Regions from separate parts of the Bacillus sp. P4_E1 genome, predicted to be linked through region 4. Evidence: riboswitches for the same ligand, from Rfam matches in the RefSeq annotation. Region 4 holds a riboswitch; each other region holds the start of a gene.
The links. Region 4 has a riboswitch for S-adenosylmethionine ahead of AC1DS7_RS13595 (M20 family metallopeptidase). Riboswitches for the same ligand answer to the same signal wherever they lie in the genome.
Positions count from the first base shown of each region.

Region 1 (5,092 bases), on a different contig from region 4:
CTAAGTACGGACGAGCTGATAAGCCTCCCCCTACTTTTATATGAAAACCAATTTTTTTCTCACCATCTATTTCTTTCGTAGCGGGTGTAAATGCCACACAGTTAATCTCTGCATTTGCTGAATTATAAATGTTAGAACTAATAGACATTTTGAATTTACGTGGTAGATTAGAAAACTCTTCATTATGTTGGAAGTAATCGTATATTTCTTTAACAATCGATGTTGTATCAAATAGTTCATTCGCATCAATTCCAGCAAGTGGATTACCTGTAATATTACGCGTAATATCACCACATGCCCCTGCTGAAGATAAACCAACTCTCGCTAATCTTTTAAAAATATCCGGAATTTGCCCAATTTCTAACCAATGAAACTGAATCGCCTGTCTTGTCGTAATATCTAACACATCACGCCCATAATCTTCAGCGATAGAAGCAAGTGCTTCTGCCTGTGCATTTGTAATAATTCCAGAAGGAATGTTGACACGCATCATAAAATAGCCCGCTTCTTTCGGTCTTTGCAAATACAATCCCGCCCATTTAAAAGCGTCCCACTCTTCTTTCGGAATAGATTCAAATCCATTCTCCGCATAGTAAGGAATATCATTAAAGATTTCTAATCCGTCTTTCTCTAATTTCTTTTTCTCTGTTTGATTTAATTTTTCATTATTAGCCCACACTTTTTCATAACTCATCTTTTATCCCCCTATATGAAACTACGCTCTTGCAAGTACTTCACAATTTGCTCTGCACATTCTTCAATAGAATCCTTGTGCGTTTCTACAATTAATTCTGCTTGTTTTGGTTCCTCATACGGTGAATCAACACCAGTAAACTCTTTAATATCACCTTGTCTCGCTTTTTTGTATAACCCTTTTGGATCACGTTTTTCACACTCTTCAATTGGACATTTTACAAACACTTCTATAAACTCATCTGCCGCTAATAAATCCCTAACTTGTTTTCGATCTACTTGAAATGGTGAAATAAACGCTGTAAGGACAACAGTACCTTGATCTACAAATAGCTTCGCCACTTCGCCAATACGTCTTATATTTTCCATACGATCACTTTCAGAAAAACCTAAGTCTTTATTTAAACCGTGCCGAATGTTATCCCCATCTAGCACATAATTTCCGATATTCTTTTCAAATAGTTTACGAGCAACCGCATTCGCTACTGTAGATTTGCCCGAAGCTGATAAACCAGTAAACCAAACTACAAAACTGTGATGCCCATTCTTCACTCTTCTCTCATCTTTTGAAACAGAAGCTGTATGCCAAGTAATATTCGTATCCATCTCATTCTCTCCCTATTCTGTTACTACTTCTTTTTTCAAACCTTTAATTAGCACTTCCACTACTTCTTTACGACTAAATGTACTTGGCGGAATCTCACCATTTCTTAACATTTCTCGTACTTTCGTACCCGATAAGATGACACGGTCTTCTTTTCCATGCGGACATGTTTTCGTTGAAGCCATTGCTTCACATTTCGTGCAGTAAAAACTATGTTCAAAAAATAACGGCGTAATCCCTAACTCTTCTACTGTAAAATTCGTAAAGATTTCCTGCGCTTCATATGTTCCGTAATAGTCCCCTACCCCAGCATGATCACGCCCTACAATAAAGTGGGTACAACCAAAGTTCTTTCTTACTAGTGCATGAAATATCGCTTCCCTTGGTCCTGCGTAACGCATTGCTGCAGGAAATACACCTAAAAAGACACGATCTTTCGGATAATAGTTTTGAAGTAATACTTCATAGCTTTCCATCCTTACATCAGCAGGAATATCATCTGACTTCGTTTCCCCAACGAGCGGATTTAAAAAGAGACCATCTACAATTTCAAGGGCAGATTTTTGAATATACTCATGGGCACGATGTACTGGGTTTCTCGTTTGAAATCCAACTACTGTTTTCCAACCGCGTTTTTTAAATTCTTCTCTCGTTTCAATTGGATCTAAATGATAAGAAGGAAACGGATTATTTCCAAAGCGTTTTGTAAGAATAATAGCTCCTCCAACGTAAACGTTTGGTCGTTCATATAATTTTTTCACACCTGGATGTGCTTCATCCGTCGTTTTATATACAAGTAACGCTTCTTTTTCTTTATCTGGTACAAAAATATCTTCTATTTGAATAACACCATATACATTTCCTGCGTTGACAAGTTTTACTTCCTCTCCAGCCTGCAGTTTCTCGGCTACTTCTTCTGTTACCGGTAGTGTAATCGGTATACTCCATACGCTACCATTTGCTAAACGCAGCGTTTCTACTACTGAATCATAATCTCTCTTCCCTAAAAATCCTGTAAGAGGGCTATATCCTCCTGTCGCCAAAAGTTCTAAATCACTAAGTGCAATTTTGTCTATCTCGATTTCCTTTACAATGTTCGATATTTCATATGTTTCATCAATGCGGTTTACTAATTCATTTGTTGTACTCATCTTCTTATATCCCTTCTTAGCTTTATTTCAAAATCTATCTCATTGAAAGTGAAGGCCACATTCCGTCTTCATTTTCCCAGCCCATCTTCCATCTCTTGAGTTGCCACCATCACCTACAGGTAATGTACATTTCTCACACCCAATACTCGGATAGCCAACATCATGCAATGGGTTATACGGCAAACTATGTTTATATACATATCGCCAAACTTCTTTCCAAGTCCAATGAATGAGCGGACAAACTTTAATAGATTGAAAACGACGATCTTGATTTATAAACTGTGTATGCTTACGCGTTTCTGATTGTTCCCTTCTTAAGCCTGATATCCACGCTTTTTCCGCTGCTAATGATTTTTCTAACGGTAAAATTTTTCTAATACTACAGCAAAGATTCGGATTACTTTCCCATAACTTCTCTCCATGAAGCTTCGCTTGTTCATCGAGTGTAAGTTCTGGCTGTTTTTCTATAATATTTAATGAAGGAAATCTCTCGCGTACCTTCTTAATTAATTCGTACGTTTCTTGAAAATGAACATTTGTATCCAAAAATACAACTTTAGCAGATGGATTTACTTGGTTTATAAGATGCAATAAAACCATTCCCTCCACCCCAAAGCTACATGCATATACAATTTCATCTTTATATTCGTTATAAGCCCAACTTAATACTGATAGCGCGCCTTTCGTTTCATCTTCTTCAGAAAATGAAACACTATTTTCTTTCCACGTTTCGTACGTCAACATGTTTTTTCCCCCTGTAAAAGCAAAAAGACGGCTTTAACCTATTAAAAATAGATTAAAACCGCCTCTAGTTTTTCTAGTCAGCGCTTTTTACTTTAAACGAACCTTTTCACTTTTTTCTAATTGAATCACTTTTCCATCTTGCACAACAATTGTAATGGAACCATATTTCATATCAGCAAGCATCGCTTGAATTTTCTCAGATACTTCATCAAAATGCTCCCGTACGCTCACGCAAACAGCCCCCCTTTTTATTCATAAAAAAAATCTTTCCCATTTCGAAAAGACTGTTCGGTAATATATTTTACCTTATCTTTCAAAATGGATTCCATTTTGCTGGATTTAGCACCTTGCTTTCTATAAGCAGGTTGCCGAGCTTCGTAGGGCCAGTTCCCTCAGCTTCTCTTGATAAGCTTTGTATTTGTATTTTATCACAATTCTGATTTTTTTCAATCCTAGTTTTCCGATATATTTAATTATTTTTCTTTTTTTAAAAGGAGTTGCCTTTACTAGACAACTCCTTCTTTCTCATTCACACCAGCTCTTTAATACGTATGCGATCGTTCCCAATGATATTTTCATATGTTTCACGTTCTACGACAATTTGTGACGTCCCGCCTTTTGCAAAGACGACAGCTGGTCTACGAATACGATTATAATTATTCGCCATCGAGTACCCATATGCCCCCGTACAAGAAATTGCTAGTAAATCAGAAGAAGCAACTTGCGGTAAGTTAATATCCCAAATCAGCATATCTCCACTTTCACAGCATTTCCCAGCAATCGAAACGAGTTCCTCATTCTCATCATTCCCTCGATTCGCCAACATCGCCTCATAACGGGCTCCGTATAGAGCTGGTCTTAAATTATCTGTCATTCCACCATCGACTGAAACATATTTCCGAATGCCAGGAATCTCTTTCACCGCTCCGACTGTATAAAGTGTTGTTCCCGCATCACCTACGATACTACGACCTGGTTCAACCCATATTTCTGGAAGCGGATATTCACATAATGTAAATTGTTCTCTTATCGTACTTGTTACAGCGTGCACATACGTTTCAAGTGTTAACGGTGTATCTGAATCCGTATAACGTATACCGAAACCTCCGCCCACATTTAATACTTTCATCACATAATGTGTTCGCTCTCTCACTTCTTCTAAAAATTGGCGGAGTACTTCAATTGCTCGAACAAATCCAGCCGTTTCAAATATTTGTGATCCGATGTGCGAGTGAATTCCTAGCACATTATAATTTGATTTTTGCAAGGCAAGCTCAATTGCTTGCATCGCTTGACCATTTGAAACACCAAATCCAAATTTCGAATCCTCTTGACCTGTTGTTATATATTCGTGTGTATGTGCCTCTACTCCAGGCGTTACACGGATTAATATGTTCACAAATTTCCCATGTTGCATTGCTAAATCATGTAAGATTTCTAATTCTAAGAAATTATCTACTACAAAACAACCGATATTCGCCTGAAGAGCCATAATCATTTCTTCTTCTGTTTTATTATTTCCGTGAAAATGAATACGCGATGCCGGAAAACCAGCTTGGAGCGCAGTATATAATTCTCCTCCAGAAACAACATCTAAAGACATATTCTCTTCACGAGCTACTCGGCACATCTCCATGCACAAGAACGCCTTGCTTGCATATGCTACTTGATAAGAGAAACCACTTTCTTTAAAAGCACGATGAAACGCGCGGCACTTTCCTCGAATAGACTCTTCATCGTATACATAAAGTGGTGTTCCGTATTGTTTTGCTAGTTGCGTCGTATCGCACCCACCAATTTCTAAGTGTCCTTGCCCATTGATTCGGCTTGTGCCGTGTAAATACATTTAAATTCCTCCCTTATTTCCTCTAAAACTCATAACCCCAATCTTCTATTCATT
Region 1 is NZ_JBFUIV010000005.1:61,099-66,190, reverse strand. Features, by position in the region: gene AC1DS7_RS08785 (nitrite/sulfite reductase) at 1-694, opposite strand, end outside; gene cysC (adenylyl-sulfate kinase) at 706-1,299, opposite strand; gene sat (sulfate adenylyltransferase) at 1,312-2,448, opposite strand; gene AC1DS7_RS08770 (phosphoadenylyl-sulfate reductase) at 2,488-3,192, opposite strand; gene AC1DS7_RS08765 (YezD family protein) at 3,280-3,423, opposite strand; SAM riboswitch class I at 3,496-3,604, opposite strand; gene lysA (diaminopimelate decarboxylase) at 3,722-5,038, opposite strand.
Region 1: linked by a shared signal. The riboswitch ahead of AC1DS7_RS08765 (YezD family protein) and the one ahead of AC1DS7_RS13595 (M20 family metallopeptidase) in region 4 are both predicted to bind S-adenosylmethionine.

Region 2 (5,092 bases), on a different contig from region 4:
ACCATTTAATATCTTTCTTTAAATGAATTGTATATTCAGTTCCATCCGCATTTACTTCTTCTTTCTCTGCCAATTCATTTTGATATTTCCCATCACTATCTTGCGTATATAAACTTGAAAACAACTGTCCAATTATGTAACCTGACGTGCTATCTGTCGCAATGGCAGAATCAAGCGTATACGGATCACTGCTAATATTCGTTACTAATCGATCCCCGTCTCCCTTACCAGCACTCGCCTTTTGCGTCTCTTTCTTACCGCAAGCGACAGAAGTAATTGCTAAAACAGTCATAATGACAAACAGTAAAAATTTCTTCATCCTACATTCTCCTTTAACCTGAAATTTTTGGTGTTGATGCTAATAATGTTTTTGTATAAGAATGTTGTGGATTACGGAATACTTCTTCCGTATTTCCAAATTCAACAAGTTCTCCTTTGTATAAGACAGCCACTTTTTCACATAAATAGTGAACCATCGGTAAATCATGTGCGATAAATAAATATGTATAGCCTTGTTCCTTTTGAATCTTTTGCAGCAAATGTACAATTTGGATTTGCAGTGAAACATCTAATGCTGAAATTGGTTCATCAAGGATTAATACTTCTGGCTCACATAATAGCGCTCTTGCAATGGCAATACGTTGACGTTGTCCACCGCTAAATTCGTGGGGATAACGATCAATATATCGTCTATCTAATCCAACACGCTCTAGTGCATCACCTGCGACTTTATCTTTCAATCCTTTATCGCCTAAACCGAATGAAATATAGCCTTCTGTTACAATATCGCGTACTTTCCAGCGCGGATTTAATGCAGCTGTGGAATCTTGAAAAATGAACTGTACTTTCTGCAAGAAATCCCGCTTATGAGCTGACTTCAGCTTGTGAACAACTTGACCGTTATAATCAATTTCACCAGACGTTGGACGCTCGATCCCAGCTATGAGCTTACCAAGTGTTGTCTTTCCAGAACCACTTTCTCCAATAATGCCAAGCGTTGTTCCTTTTGGGATAGAAAGTGATATACCTTTTAACGCTGCGATTTCTTTATTTTTACTTCCATACGTTTTCGTTACTTGCTTTACAGTAATTAAATCTGTCGTCATGAGGCATTCACCCTCTCTTTTGATTTCGCTTTATTATGCTCCAGAATATGCTGCCAGCAATGTGAACTATGCTCCTCAGAATATGTTGTTCTCTCTGGGAATCGATGAATACATTCTTTTATCGCTACAGGACAACGATTCACAAACGGGCATCCAAAACTATTTAACGTTTCAATTGAAGGTGTTGTTCCCTCAATTGCTCTAAGTACCTTTTCTGAATCATCCATATTCGGAATTGCTTGCAATAAACTTTTTGTGTAAGGGTGCTTAGGTGAGCCAATTACTTCTTGTATCGTTCCTTTTTCAACAACACGTCCCCCGTACATAACTACTACTCGGTCAGCTACTTCACGTACAAGTGCCAAATCATGTGTAATTAATAAAATACTCGTATTTTGTTTTTCCTTTCTTTCTTTTAACAACTCCATAATTTGCTTTTGAATCGTTACATCTAATGCTGTTGTAGGTTCATCTGCAATAACGAGCTTCGGGTGACAAGCAAATGCAATTGCTAAACAAATACGCTGCCTCATACCTCCGCTCAACTGATACGGGTATTGTTCAAAGCGTTTCTCTGCTTCATGTATCCCTAAATCATTTAGTAAGTTAATTGCAATTTCTTTTGCCTCTTTTTTCGATTTCTTTTCATGCTGCGCAATTACTTCTGTAATTTGTCTTCCAACCTTCATCGTCGGATTTAAAGATGAAAGCGGGTCTTGAAAGATAAAGGAAATATCTTTCCCGCGAATTTGATTCCATTCTGATTCTTGTAAATCCGTTAATTCCTTTGATTGGAAAGATATATTTCCATCATCAATATGAATCGATTCTTGATTTAAGCCGATAATTGATTGTGCTGTAACACTTTTCCCTGAACCACTTTCTCCGACAAGTGCAACTATTTCACCTTCGTTAATAGAAAAGGAAACATGCTTCACAATTGCTTGCTTACTATTCTCTTTTTCAACGGCCAACGTTACGTTTTCTAAAGATAAGATTTGTGCCATGTTTTTTCTCCTTTCGATTACGTTTTACGATTTTCGGATCAATCGCATCTTGCAAACCATCACCAATCGCATTAAATGCGAACATGATGAATGCAATCATGATTGCCGGGAAGAAAAGTTGCCACCACTCTCCGCTTAGTAATGTCCCGAGTGCATCGTTTGTCATCGTGCCCCAGCTCGCTGCTGGTGATTGTACTCCAAGTCCGATAAAACTTAAAAATGATTCTGAGAAAATAGCTGCTGGAATTGTGAATGATAAATTGACGATAATAATCCCTGTTAAGTTTGGAATTAAATGCCCATATATAATTTTCATATGAGATGTACCTAATCGCTCTGCTGCAATAACAAATTCTCTTTGTTTCAATGAAAGTACTTGCGCCCGAATGAGACGTGCCATGCCAATCCATCCCGTTAACGCAAGAGCTATAATAATTGTAAAAAGTCCTGGTTTCATAATGATTAATAGTAAAATAACAATCAGTAAATATGGGATACCGTATAACACTTCAATCCCTCTTATAATCCACTCATCAATTAACGTTCCAAGACGATTACGTCCTCTCACATATCCACTAAAGCCACCGATAAGTACACCAAGCCCTATATCAAGAGCTGCTGCTACCAATCCAACTGTTAATGAAATTTTCCCACCAGCCCAAGTACGCGCCCAAATATCTCTCCCTAAATCGTCTGTTCCGAACCAATGCTCACTACTAGGCGGTAAATTAGTTGCTTCTTTTACTTGTTCACTCGCAGTAAATGGCGTTAAACTTTCGCCAATAAGCGAGAAAACAATAATTAGTAATAACGTCACTGCCCCTAAAACTGCTATAGGGTTTGATATAAACTTGCGAAACACTTCCTTTTTCCGGCTAATCGTTTGCTGATCTTTATTTATCGTTAATTCTTTTTTCTCTTCATTCGTTAATAACTGGTCATTAATTTCATAAGCCCCCATTTAAACATCACCCTCCTTACGTAATAGAACGAATGCGCGGATCAACAATACGATGAATGATATCTGTAATAAAAATACATACAATTAATAGCGCACTATAGAAAATGGTTGTTCCCATAATCACCGGATAATCTCGGTTGAAAATACTGTCTACAAAATATTTTCCTAAACCAGGAATTGAAAAGATTTTTTCAATAACGAAAGTCCCTGTTAAAAGTCCAGCCATTAATGGGCCAACAAATGTAAGTACCGGAACAATCGCATTTCGAAGAGCATGTCTTATAATGATTTTCTTAATTGGTATACCTTTCGCTCTCGCTAGCTTAATATAATCACTCTGCAACACTTCAATCATATTAGAGCGAACAAATCTTGTAATAACTGCGATTGGTCCTAACGCTAATGCGAAGGAGGGTAATACAGTATGCTCAAATGTTCCCCAAGACGCCACTGGTAGTAATTCAAATTGTATGGCGAATACTTGTATAAATAGTGGTGCTAAAATAAAACTAGGAATAGAAATACCGAGAATCGCAAGCAAGCTCACACTATAATCAATCACTTTCCCATGATATAGCGCGGCAAATGTACCTGCGGCAATTCCGACTAACAATGAAATAACAAGTGCTTGTAAACCAATAATTGCTGATGGTCCAAAACCAGTTGTTATAATTTCCGATACACCTTGACCTGTCGATTGAACAGATTCGCCAAAATCAAAATGAACTACCCCATCCAAATAAGCAACATACTGATTCCATAACGGTTCATCAAGGTGATACTTCGCTCTCATGTTTTGTATTACTTCTTCAGGAAAGATTTTCGCATCTGATGAAAACGGATCACCTGGAATAATATGCATAATTAAAAATGTTACTGTCGTAATGACCCATAGCGTGAATACCATAACCGATAGTTTTTTAATAACATACACTTCAATAACCCCCTAAACAAATGAATTTACTTTGTTTTATTGACATATTTGTTGCCATTACTCCTTCTCTACTTCTTAAAACACAAAAAGCCTTGATCTTAAAAAATAAGATCAAGGCTTAATAAACGAAGGCCCATCACTTATCTTTCAAGACTTGCTTGCTGGAATTAGCACGGTGTTCCTGTTACAGAACCCGCTGCTGAGGTGTCATAGGGCCAGTCCCTCTACCTCTCTGGATAAGTAAATTGCTATATTATTATTTGGTTCAAATTGTATATTTTGAATTATAATTCTGAAAAAATGAAAAGTCAATCAAATTGGATATATTTAGAAAAATCAGTTTTCTATTATATTAGTTATTGAAATTACAATCTTTCGCTTATAATAAAAAGAAATTGTATTAAAGGAGTTATAAGATGGATCCACTACTTCTGGCTACTATAGGATTGCCATTAACAATCGTAATACTTGTACTTGTCATCATCGGCTTCTATAAAGTGAAACTTTAATCAGTAGGGGTTTTGTTCATCCCCCACTGATTATCAGCCCTCACCAATCGGGCTTTTACGGGCAGTTGATCCCCTACCTAACTTCTTTGCTTTCACTGAACTTTGAGGTGGGGGTCTTACTGCCCGTTAATGCGGGATAAACTCTTCATTAAAAAGAAAAGCATCACTTCTTTTTACACTCCATTCGATAATATTACTGGACAAACAATTTCAGAATTTCACGAAGAACAGAAGATATTAGTATCCGAGGATGAAGACGGAGATGGTAAAAAGAAAAAATAACCTTGCGCATGCGCAAGGTTATTTTTTCGCCTCTGTTTGAAAGCGTTTATAGTATGTCGATGCTGTTGAAAAATTAACTTCTATATCACGAATCAACGATGAATCTTCTTCTTTAGCTAACTTCTGTAATTTTTTCATCGCTTGTTCTGCTTCATTTAAGAAACCAACATATAGTTCATGTTCATCCTCTTTCGACTTCGGCACACGAATTTCTTTACGCATATGATCAATATCTTCTAACATGCCCGTTGTTACCGTTCGCACGTCTTCTTTATATTTAGCACTAGTTATTT
Region 2 is NZ_JBFUIV010000021.1:62,659-67,750, forward strand. Features, by position in the region: gene AC1DS7_RS23605 (peptide ABC transporter substrate-binding protein) at 1-319, opposite strand, end outside; gene AC1DS7_RS23610 (ABC transporter ATP-binding protein) at 333-1,106, opposite strand; gene AC1DS7_RS23615 (ABC transporter ATP-binding protein) at 1,103-2,113, opposite strand; gene AC1DS7_RS23620 (ABC transporter permease) at 2,070-3,074, opposite strand; gene AC1DS7_RS23625 (ABC transporter permease) at 3,091-4,008, opposite strand; SAM riboswitch class I at 4,146-4,251, opposite strand; gene AC1DS7_RS23630 (DUF3951 domain-containing protein) at 4,647-4,799, shown strand; gene AC1DS7_RS23635 (hypothetical protein) at 4,818-5,092, opposite strand, start outside.
Region 2: linked by a shared signal. The riboswitch ahead of AC1DS7_RS23625 (ABC transporter permease) and the one ahead of AC1DS7_RS13595 (M20 family metallopeptidase) in region 4 are both predicted to bind S-adenosylmethionine.

Region 3 (5,092 bases), on a different contig from region 4:
AATTCCAATGTACGCAGCTTTCACATTACGCATATCTTGACTCGTTTCAACGAGTAATACATCAACTTCTCCTCTTAATAGTCCTCGCGCTTGCCTTGTATAGGCTTCAATTAACTCTTCAAAAGTCACACCACCTGTAACACTAATCGCTTTCGTCGTTGGTCCCATCGCTCCCGCAACATACACTTCTTTCCCACTTTCTTTAACCGCTTGCTTCGCCAAAAGCGCTGCCCTTTCGTTTAACTCTTCATCTAAATGAGACAATGCATAATCACTTAATACAATATTTGTTGCACCAAACGTATTCGTTTCAATAATATCTGCTCCAGCTTCAATGTAGACTTTATGAATATTTAAAATAACATCCGGTCTTGTTTTTACTAAATATTCATTACAACCTTCGTATTCTTCTCCTCCAAAATCTTCCGCTGTTAAGTCTTCTTGCTGGATCATCGTTCCCATTGCACCATCTAATATTAAAATTTCATGTTGTAATCTCTCTTCTATTCGTTTCATCAATTAATACCTTCTTTCACTTCTTGCTTTTCTCTCACATATTTCACGAGATGTTCTGTAATTTCATATTTTAAAAACGGTGTAATAAGATAAATACCGTTAAAGTATTTCATCGCCGCATCGATCAACTCTTGTGAAATACGAATCCCTTCCTCTATGGCTGCCTCTTTCGTTTCATGTCCATCCATTCTTTGTCTTATCTCTTCAGGAAGAGTAATACCCGGCACTTCAAAATGAAGAAAATCTGCGTTCCGCTTACTTACTAACGGCATAATTCCAATAAAGATAGGTTGTTCCAAATGCTTTGTCGCTTCATATACTTCTTCTATTAAAGCAACATCATATATCGGCTGCGTTAAGAAATATTCAGCACCAGCATCAATTTTTCGTTCCATTCGCTTGACCGCTGCTTTTAAATGCCTTACATGAGGATTGAATGCACCTCCAACAGAAAATCTTGTTGCCGGACCAATTGATTTCCCTAAAATAGAGCGTCCGTCGTTCATCTCTTTAATCATTTTAATGAGCTCTATCGATGACAAATCATATACAGAAGTTGCACCTGGGAAATCACCAACGCGCGCTGGATCACCAGTTAAAGCTAGCACTTCCTCCATACCTAATGCTGATAATCCAAGTAAGTGAGACTGTAGTCCAATGACGTTATGGTCTCTACACGTTAAATGCGTCAATACTGGAATATCATGCTTCGTTAATAATGCACCCATAGCCATATTCGAAACACGAGGAGATGCTAATGAATTATCTGCTAGAGTAATAGCATCCGCTCCAGCCCTTTTCAGTGCTCTTGCCCCTTCAAAAAAACGCTGCGTGTCTAACGTTTTCGGTGGATCTAATTCCACTACAACTGTCGTTTGTTTCTTTGCCTTTTCTGCTAGAGTAACATGAGCTCTCGAACGCTTCTCATGTGTATGGACCACTTTAGGCCTTTGAATCGTCTCCTTTGCTATTACAGGTGCAACATTTAGAGTAGCACGTTTCATTCCTTCAATATGTTCCGGGGTAGTACCACAACAACCACCTAATAAACGAATACCTTGTTCAATAAATTTCGGTGTCATTTCTTCAAAATACGCTGGACTTCCCTCATATACGTAACGCCCTTCCACATAATTCGGGAGACCTGCATTCGGATATGCTGATAAATAGCCATTTTGAGGAATCGATATCATTTTGAAAGCTTCCGTCATGTGAAGCGGGCCTAGTTGACAGTTCAACCCAACAACATTGGCACCGTAATCTAAAAGCTGTTTTAATATTTCATTGACATCATTCCCATTTTGAGTCGTACCTGCCTCATGTAACGCTAACTGAGCAACAATCGGAATATTCGTTTGTTTACGCAATACTTTAACCGCATGCAATAATTCAAATTCATCATAAAAAGTTTCTAATAGTAATCCATCAACCTGTTCTTCTAGTAAAGCACCTGCCTGCTCAAGTAACATAAATTCTCGCTCTATATCAGTCGTTGTAACAGCACCAATATGTTTCATACCTCCAATTGTCCCTAAAATTGCATTCCGATCTGTTACTGATGCTTTCGCAATATTCACTGCCGCTTTATTAATTTGGACAACTTGATTTTCTAGACCATACATGCGGAGTTTCGCTTCATTCGCACCATACGTATTCGTTTGAATAACATCTGCTCCAGCAGCTACATATTGTTTATGGATCGATATAATTAAGTCCGGATCAGACAAATTCAATTCTTCAAAACTACTTTGTAAACCATGCGAATGTAATAACGTTCCAACCGCACCATCACCTATTACAATTCCTTTTGATAATAAATCTAGTAATTTCACGAATCTCCCTCATTTCTATCAATATAAAAACCCCCTCTTCACTTTGAAGAGGGGGACATAATTGTTCCTCCTCTTATTATGCAAAACACACGTTTTGCAGGTTTTAGCACCGTTTCAAACATTTAGTTTGAAGGTTGCCGGGTTTCACAGGGCCTTTCCCTCCACCGCTCTCAATAAGAGTTTGTCTTTATTATTTTATTTATGTAGCTAAAAGGAAATACGTTCCCCTTTTAACAATGTTTGTTAATTTTTTATAAATTTAGCACGCACTAAAATAAAAGTCAATGACACTTGCGGAAAAATAAAAATTATTTAAAATAAAGTTGCAATTCAAATATCTTTTGTTGTAAAGTTAAAACCATAATAAAATTTCATACGAACATTCTTATCTAGAGAGGTAGAGGGACTGGCCCTTTGACGCCTCAGCAACCATTAACATTCATTCGTTAATAAGGTGCTAATTCCAGCAAATTGTGAAAGATTTGACAGATGAGAAGAAGACTCTATTCAATCCGAAAGCCTTCTTCTTAGAAGGCTTTTTTTATTTTCACTTAGTCGTTCACTTTAAAAAGGGGGAATTTTCACATGTCAACAATCGAAACAAAACTAGCACAAATCGGGAACCGTAGCGAAGCTACAACAGGAACGGTTAATCCACCTGTTTATTTCTCAACTGCTTATCGTCACGAAGGAATTGGTAAATCTACTGGATTTGACTATTCAAGAACTGGAAATCCGACTCGTGGCCTTTTAGAACAGGCAATTGCAGACTTAGAAAGCGGTGAGCAAGGGTATGCCTGTAGTTCAGGAATGGCGGCTGTTCTCCTTGTCCTTTCACTATTCCGTTCCGGAGATGAGCTTATCGTATCTGAAGACTTATACGGGGGAACATATCGTCTATTTTCCGAACATGAAGACAAGTGGAATATTCGATGTAGATACGTAGATACACAATCTATTAAACAAATTGAGCAAGCAATCACATCTCAAACGAAGGCTATTTTCATAGAAACACCGACTAATCCATTAATGCAAGTAACTGATATCGTAAGTGTAGCAAGTGTAGCGAAAAGGCACGGACTACTTCTTATTGTAGATAACACGTTCTATACGCCTTATATACAGCAACCATTAACAGAAGGTGCAAACATCGTCCTTCATAGCGCAACTAAATATTTAGGCGGTCATAACGATGTACTAAGCGGACTTGTCGTTGCGAAAGGGAAATCTCTTTGCGAGGAGCTTGCTCATTATCATAATGCCTCTGGTGCTGTCTTAAGCCCGTTTGATTCATGGCTATTAATTCGAGGCATGAAGACTTTAGCACTTCGCATGAAACAGCATGAAGAAAACGCTCATGCAATTGTTGCTTATTTAAATGATGAAGATGGTGTGACAGATGTATTTTATCCAGGAAGAGGTGGTATGATTTCATTTCGCCTTCAAGATGAAACTTGGATTAATCCTTTCTTACAATCTTTATCCTTAATTACATTTGCTGAAAGTCTTGGCGGTGTCGAAAGTTTAATGACTTATCCAGCAACGCAAACTCATGCCGATATTCCAGAAGATGTTCGAACAGCACGTGGTGTGTGTAATCGTCTTCTCCGTTTTTCAGTCGGCATCGAAAATAGCAACGACTTAATTCAAGACTTAAAGCAAGCAATTAAACTTGTAAAAGAAGGTGTAAGAATATGAGTTATTCCATAGATACGCTTTTACTGCATAATCAATACAAGCATGACTCACATACAGGAGCTGTTAACGTTCCCATCTATAACACATCAACATTCCATCAGTTTGATGTAGATGCTTTCGGAAAGTATGACTATAGTAGATCTGGAAATCCAACACGTGAAGCTCTTGAAGATATCATTGCTTTATTAGAAGGCGGGACAAAAGGATTTGCCTTTGCATCAGGCATTGCAGCCATTTCTACTGCATTTCTCCTTCTTTCACAAGGTGACCATGTTCTTATTTCAGAAGATGTATATGGAGGCACTTATCGAATTGTTACTGAAGTTCTCTCCCGTTATGGTGTTTCACATACATTTGTTGATATGACCAATGTGGAAGAAGTAAAAGAAAACATTAAACCAAATACGAAGCTCTTTTATGTAGAAACACCTTCTAACCCACTTTTAAAAGTGACAGATATTCGCGCTGTTTCTAATCTTGCAAAATCTATTGGTGCTCTTACTTTTGTTGATAATACATTTTTGACACCACTATTTCAAAAACCGCTTGATCTTGGCGCTGATGTCGTTCTTCATAGCGCTACAAAGTTTATTGCTGGTCATAGCGATGTCACCGCCGGATTAGCTGTCGTAAAAGATGAAGAACTCGCTCAAAAGCTCGGCTTTCTACAAAACGCTTTTGGTGCTATTTTAGGACCGCAAGATTGTTCTCTCGTGCTTCGCGGCATTAAAACATTGCATGTACGTCTCGAACATTCAGCTGCAGGTGCCAACAAAATCGCAAATTTTTTACAAGAGCACACTAAAGTTCAAAATGTCTATTATCCTGGCTTACAAACACATCTTGGATTTGACATTCAACAATCTCAAGCTACATCAGCCGGAGCTGTCCTATCTTTCACTTTACAATCAGAAGACGCACTCCGCCAATTTTTATCAAAAGTAAAATTACCTGTCTTCGCAGTTAGTTTAGGTGCTGTCGAATCGATTCTTTCCTACCCAGCTAAAATGTCACATGCAGCTTTATCACAGGAAGCACGTGATGAA
Region 3 is NZ_JBFUIV010000006.1:241,805-246,896, reverse strand. Features, by position in the region: gene metH (methionine synthase) at 1-516, opposite strand, end outside; gene AC1DS7_RS11325 (bifunctional homocysteine S-methyltransferase/methylenetetrahydrofolate reductase) at 516-2,348, opposite strand; SAM riboswitch class I at 2,419-2,528, opposite strand; SAM riboswitch class I at 2,731-2,844, shown strand; gene metI (cystathionine gamma-synthase/O-acetylhomoserine thiolyase) at 2,934-4,046, shown strand; gene metC (cystathionine beta-lyase) at 4,043-5,092, shown strand, end outside.
Region 3: linked by a shared signal. The riboswitch ahead of metI (cystathionine gamma-synthase/O-acetylhomoserine thiolyase) and the one ahead of AC1DS7_RS13595 (M20 family metallopeptidase) in region 4 are both predicted to bind S-adenosylmethionine.

Region 4 (5,092 bases):
TTCTAGAAGAATGAAAGGATCTTCTCGCTGGAATAAACAACGAGTAAGGATAGCTAGGATTCATGAATACATAGCTAATGCTAGAAAAGATTACTTGGACAAAATCTCAACTGAAATCATCAAAAACCACGATGTTATCGGTATAGAAGATTTGCAAGTATCGAATATGCTAAAAAATCATAAGTTAGCAAAAGCGATTAGTGAAGTATCTTGGTCACAATTTAGAACGTTGCTAGAATACAAGGCAAAATGGTATGGAAAACAAGTCATTCCGGTATCCAAAACATTTGCTTCAAGCCAATTATGTTCTTGTTGTGGGTATCAAAATAAAGACGTTAAGAATCTAAATCTTCGTGAATGGGATTGTCCTGAGTGCAATAGTCATCACGACAGAGATATTAACGCAAGTATCAATCTTAAAAATGAAGCTTTAAGGCTTCTAACCGTAGGAACTACGGGGATAGCCTAATGAATTAGAAGCCACTAGGCTTCTGTACTTAGGAATCTCCCACTTCAAACAGTCCGTAAGGACGTTAAGTGGTGAGTAGTTCAAGAAAAAGATAATACTTAATAGGATCCTTCCAACAAATACGGCAACTACTTTTAAATTCCAGTGTTTTATCTTAATTATATAAAGGATTGGAAAGAGTATAAGGATCCAAAAAATAATAATATAGATTGTATTTATCATTCTTTACTCCTAATAAAATAATTTTTTTTAATATAGGTAAATTTTCGGATTGAAGGTATGTTTTATTGTTACTAGTTAAAAACAAGGGCCGGAATTCCGGCTCTTTTTCTATCCCGCAAAATAAAGGTTTACTTCATCTCTCCGTCTCAAAAAACTCAATCCATTCTCCATCAGGACCAGCGAAGAATATGTAACGTGTTCCATCTGGTAATGTTTCAATTTCTTCTCCTAGTAGAAAGGTTACTTTTTGTTTCTTTAGTCTTTCGATTTCATCCTCTAATGAATCCACTTTAAAACAAATGTGATGTACTTTTCCTTCTGCCGGAAGGGAAGAGTTGTAACCTTCAATGAGTTCAAGTATCGTTTCTTTCGATTCTTCCACACCTAAAAAAGCGAGTTTTAAGTCTGGATTTGGGTGCCCCATACGTTTAATGAGCTGTAAGCCAACTACTTCTTTATAAAATGAAATAGATGTTTCTAAGTTTGTAACCATAAGTCCAACGTGTTCGATTCGTCTAACTGGCATGTGGATTCCTTCTTTCTGAAAATTATATACAATATATTATTGAAAATTAAGAAAATAAGCAAGATAAAAACCTTACAAATTTTAGCGTGTTATATGGTATAGTGAGAAAGTATGTTTGGGGAGAAGGAAGGAGATTATACGATGAATACAACTACTCAAACTCCTTCATTATCGGAAACAATGAAAGAGTGGCATTATGCATTAGCATATGAAATTAAACATTGGAAAACGATAGGTGGTAGTAAAATCTCTATCATGAACGGTCGTTTTTTATATACAGATTATGAAAGTACAGTATACGTATTTCAGCTTATTTCGGAAGTAAGCTTACCTGAAGGTTCACCAATTCGAATTGAGTTCGATGGTGAGGAAGCGACAGGGGAAGTATTATCTGTACATGGATTAGAAATCGAATTGAAGTTAAATGATTATATACAAGGTGAAATACGAGAAGCCGTTTTATACAGTGAACCGTGGCAATTGTTAGAACAACTACAAGAGCGATTGAAAGAGGCACATAAGGATAAGTTAAAACGTAATCGTATAAAGCGTCTTGTTGATGGGACGAGCAGTCCGAAACATATTGAAAAGATGAAAAATACGAAAAATGAATTGGCGTATCGTTCTTTTTACAATCCAACAACGTACGTGTGGGGACCACCGGGAACAGGGAAGTCTTACAATTTATCGCGTATTATTTCTGCTCATTATCAAAAAGGAAAATCGGTACTTGTGTTAGCTCATAGTAATGCGGCAGTAGACGTATTAATGAGTGAAGTAACGAAGCAAATTGAGAAGAAGAAGAAATGGACGCCTGGAGAAATTGTTCGTTACGGTTATAGTCAACATGAACATATACGAAATCATGAAACGTTACTTGCATCGAAGTTAGTTGAAACGACGAATGGATCTTGGGGAGAAGAAAGACTCTATTTAGAAGAGACGCGACAAGATCTTCGTGAAAAGATTTTATCATATAAAGCGACTTCTGCTGATAAGAAGCGTATACAAGAGATTGAAAGTGATCTTCGAAAGCAAAAAGCGAAAATTAAAGAAGTAGAAAAAGAATACATTGAAAATGCGAAAGTAATCGGTGCGACTTTATCGAAATGTGCAATTGATTCACTTATTTATGAGCGTACATTTGATTTAGTTGTCGTAGATGAAGTAAGTATGGCTTATGTTCCGCAAATCGCATTAGCTGCTTCACTTGGGAAACGTATTGTCGTTTGTGGTGACTTTTTACAGTTACCTCCGATTGCGATGGCGAACCATGAACTCGTTCGAAAATGGCTCGGTGAAGATATGTTTTATCATGCAGGGATTGTTGATTCTGTAAATAAATCAGAAGCACATCCGAACCTTTTTATGCTGCAGGAGCAAAGACGTATGCATACGGATATATCTAAGTTTACGAATTCATTTATTTATAAAAATAGAGTGTACGATCATCCATCTGTTTCAGAGCGTAAAGAACTTGCGAAACTGCAACCGTTCGCAAATGAGGCGAGTGTTTTATTTGATACGAGCTTAATGGGAGCCTTTTCTTTAAAAGACGCTGCTTCCGGTTCTCGTTTTAATATTATGTCTGGTTTAGTAGCGATGCAAATGATGTTAATTGGATTGTTAGACGGTGTTCAATCTATCGGTGTAGTTACGCCTTACAGGGCACAGTCCCGTTTTTTATCAACGTGTATTAGAGAAATGTTGCAGAAAACGAAATATCAAAACATACCAGTTTTAGCGGCGACAGTTCATAAGTTTCAAGGGTCTGAAAGAGATATGATGATCTTTGATACGGTAGATAGTTATCCGCAAGAACGACCTGGCGTGTTATTCTTTGACCATAAAAATCATCGCCTCGTCAACGTTGCAGTGACAAGAGCGAGAGGGAAGTTCATTCAATTATCAGATTGCCACTACATGCGTAAAAATCTTTCGAGAAAACAAGCGTTATCGCAATTAACAGCTCATATAGAACGTCACGGAGATGTGTATGATCGCACGACATCAAGACAATTGTGGGAGCGAAAGATCTCGAAACGTTTACGCTGGTTTATGGAAATGAATCTTGAAGAGCCGAAAGGGTTATTGAAAGATATTTTAGCCGCAAAACGAAAAATTATCATTTCACTTCCAAGTACAAAGCAAGTGGATAAGCGAGTCTGGCAAGCGTTAATGCGTACAAATGCGCAAATAACAGTGTATAGTGATGGACCAGTTCCGTTAAAAAATGTAAAGTTACAAAGACAAAATAAAGCATTCCCGTTTATCGTAATCGATGATGAAATCTTTTGGGCAGGAGCACCTCTTACATCTCAAATGATGTTTGAAGGTAGTATGGAATTTCCGTACATATGTGCAAGATTACAAGCACCTGAAACAATTGGCGTATTAAAAGGGTTTTTAGATATTCGGTAAATTCAGATAGGAATTCCTTGACTTTTGCCTGGAATGAACTTAGAATGAAAATAATTTAATATAATTTTATGAAAATTCTTATCACGAGAGGTTGAGGGACTGGCCCTATGACACCTCGGCAGCGGATTCTTTATGAATACTGTGCCAATTCCAGCAAGGTAACTTGAAAGATAAGAAAGAAGCTCATTTTGACTGTATATACAGAAGCCTCTTTCTATCTTTTAGAAAGAGGCTTTTTTACGTGAAAATAAAAGGAGGAAGAAAAATGGGAGCGACAGGAGTAACGTCACAAAGAAAAACAATTGAAGAGAGTATAGAAAGAAATAAGGAAAAGTACATAGAAACAAGTCATAATATTCATGCGAATCCGGAGATTGGTAACCAAGAATTTTACGCATCAAGAACGTTAAGTTTGTTGTTAGGAAGCGCAGGATTTCAGTTGCAGCACAATATAGCTGGGCATGAAACAGGATTTATCGCGCGAAAAAGTTCAGGGAAACAAGGACCAGTCATCGCATTTTTAGCTGAGTATGACGCTGTACCAGGACTCGGTCATGCATGTGGTCACAATTTAATTGGCACAATTAGCGTTGCAGCAGCGATCGCGTTATCAGAAACGCTTGAGGAAATCGGCGGAGAAGTTGTCGTGTTCGGAACACCAGCAGAAGAGGGCGGGCCAAATGGTAGCGCAAAATCGAGTTATGTGAAAGCTGGCTTATTTAAAAACATTGATGCGGCGCTTATGATTCATCCGAGCGGAAAAACAGCTCCAACGAGTCCGTCACTAGCAGTTGATCCACTAGATTTTCATTTTTACGGAAAAACAGCTCACGCAGCGGCCTCACCAGAAGAAGGAATTAACGCATTAGATGCGATTATCCAGCTGTATAACAGTATTAATGCACTTCGCCAACAACTCCCATCAGATGTGAGAATTCATGGTGTTATTACTGAGGGCGGGAAAGCACCTAACATTATTCCTGACTACGCCGCAGCAAGGTTCTTCATCCGTGCTGCAACGAGAAAAAGATGTGCGGAAGTAACAGAGAAAGTAAGAAACATCGCACAAGGAGCAGCGTTAGCAACAGGCACAAAAGTAAAAATTCATCAATTCCAAAATGAAATCGATGAACTACTCGTAACAAAAACATTTAATGACGTCGTAGCGGAAGAGTTAGAACTACAAGGTGAAGAGGTAAACCGTAAAGAAAGAGTAGGAATCGGCTCAACGGATGCAGGAAATGTAAGCCAAGTTGTACCGACAATTCATCCGTACATTAAAATCGGTCCAGATGACTTAATTGCGCATACGAATGAATTTAGAGAAGCAGCACGTTCAGAATTAGGAGATAAAGCATTAATTACATCCGCAAAAGCACTAGCAAATACAGCGTATCGATTAATTACAGAAGAAGGGTTGTTAGAAAAGGTTAAGGAGGAGTTTAGGGAGGAGC
Region 4 is NZ_JBFUIV010000008.1:150,897-155,988, reverse strand. Features, by position in the region: gene tnpB (IS200/IS605 family element RNA-guided endonuclease TnpB) at 1-469, shown strand, start outside; partial or broken gene AC1DS7_RS13610 (hypothetical protein) at 488-691, opposite strand; gene AC1DS7_RS13605 (VOC family protein) at 825-1,217, opposite strand; gene AC1DS7_RS13600 (AAA domain-containing protein) at 1,329-3,638, shown strand; SAM riboswitch class I at 3,714-3,815, shown strand; gene AC1DS7_RS13595 (M20 family metallopeptidase) at 3,904-5,092, shown strand, end outside.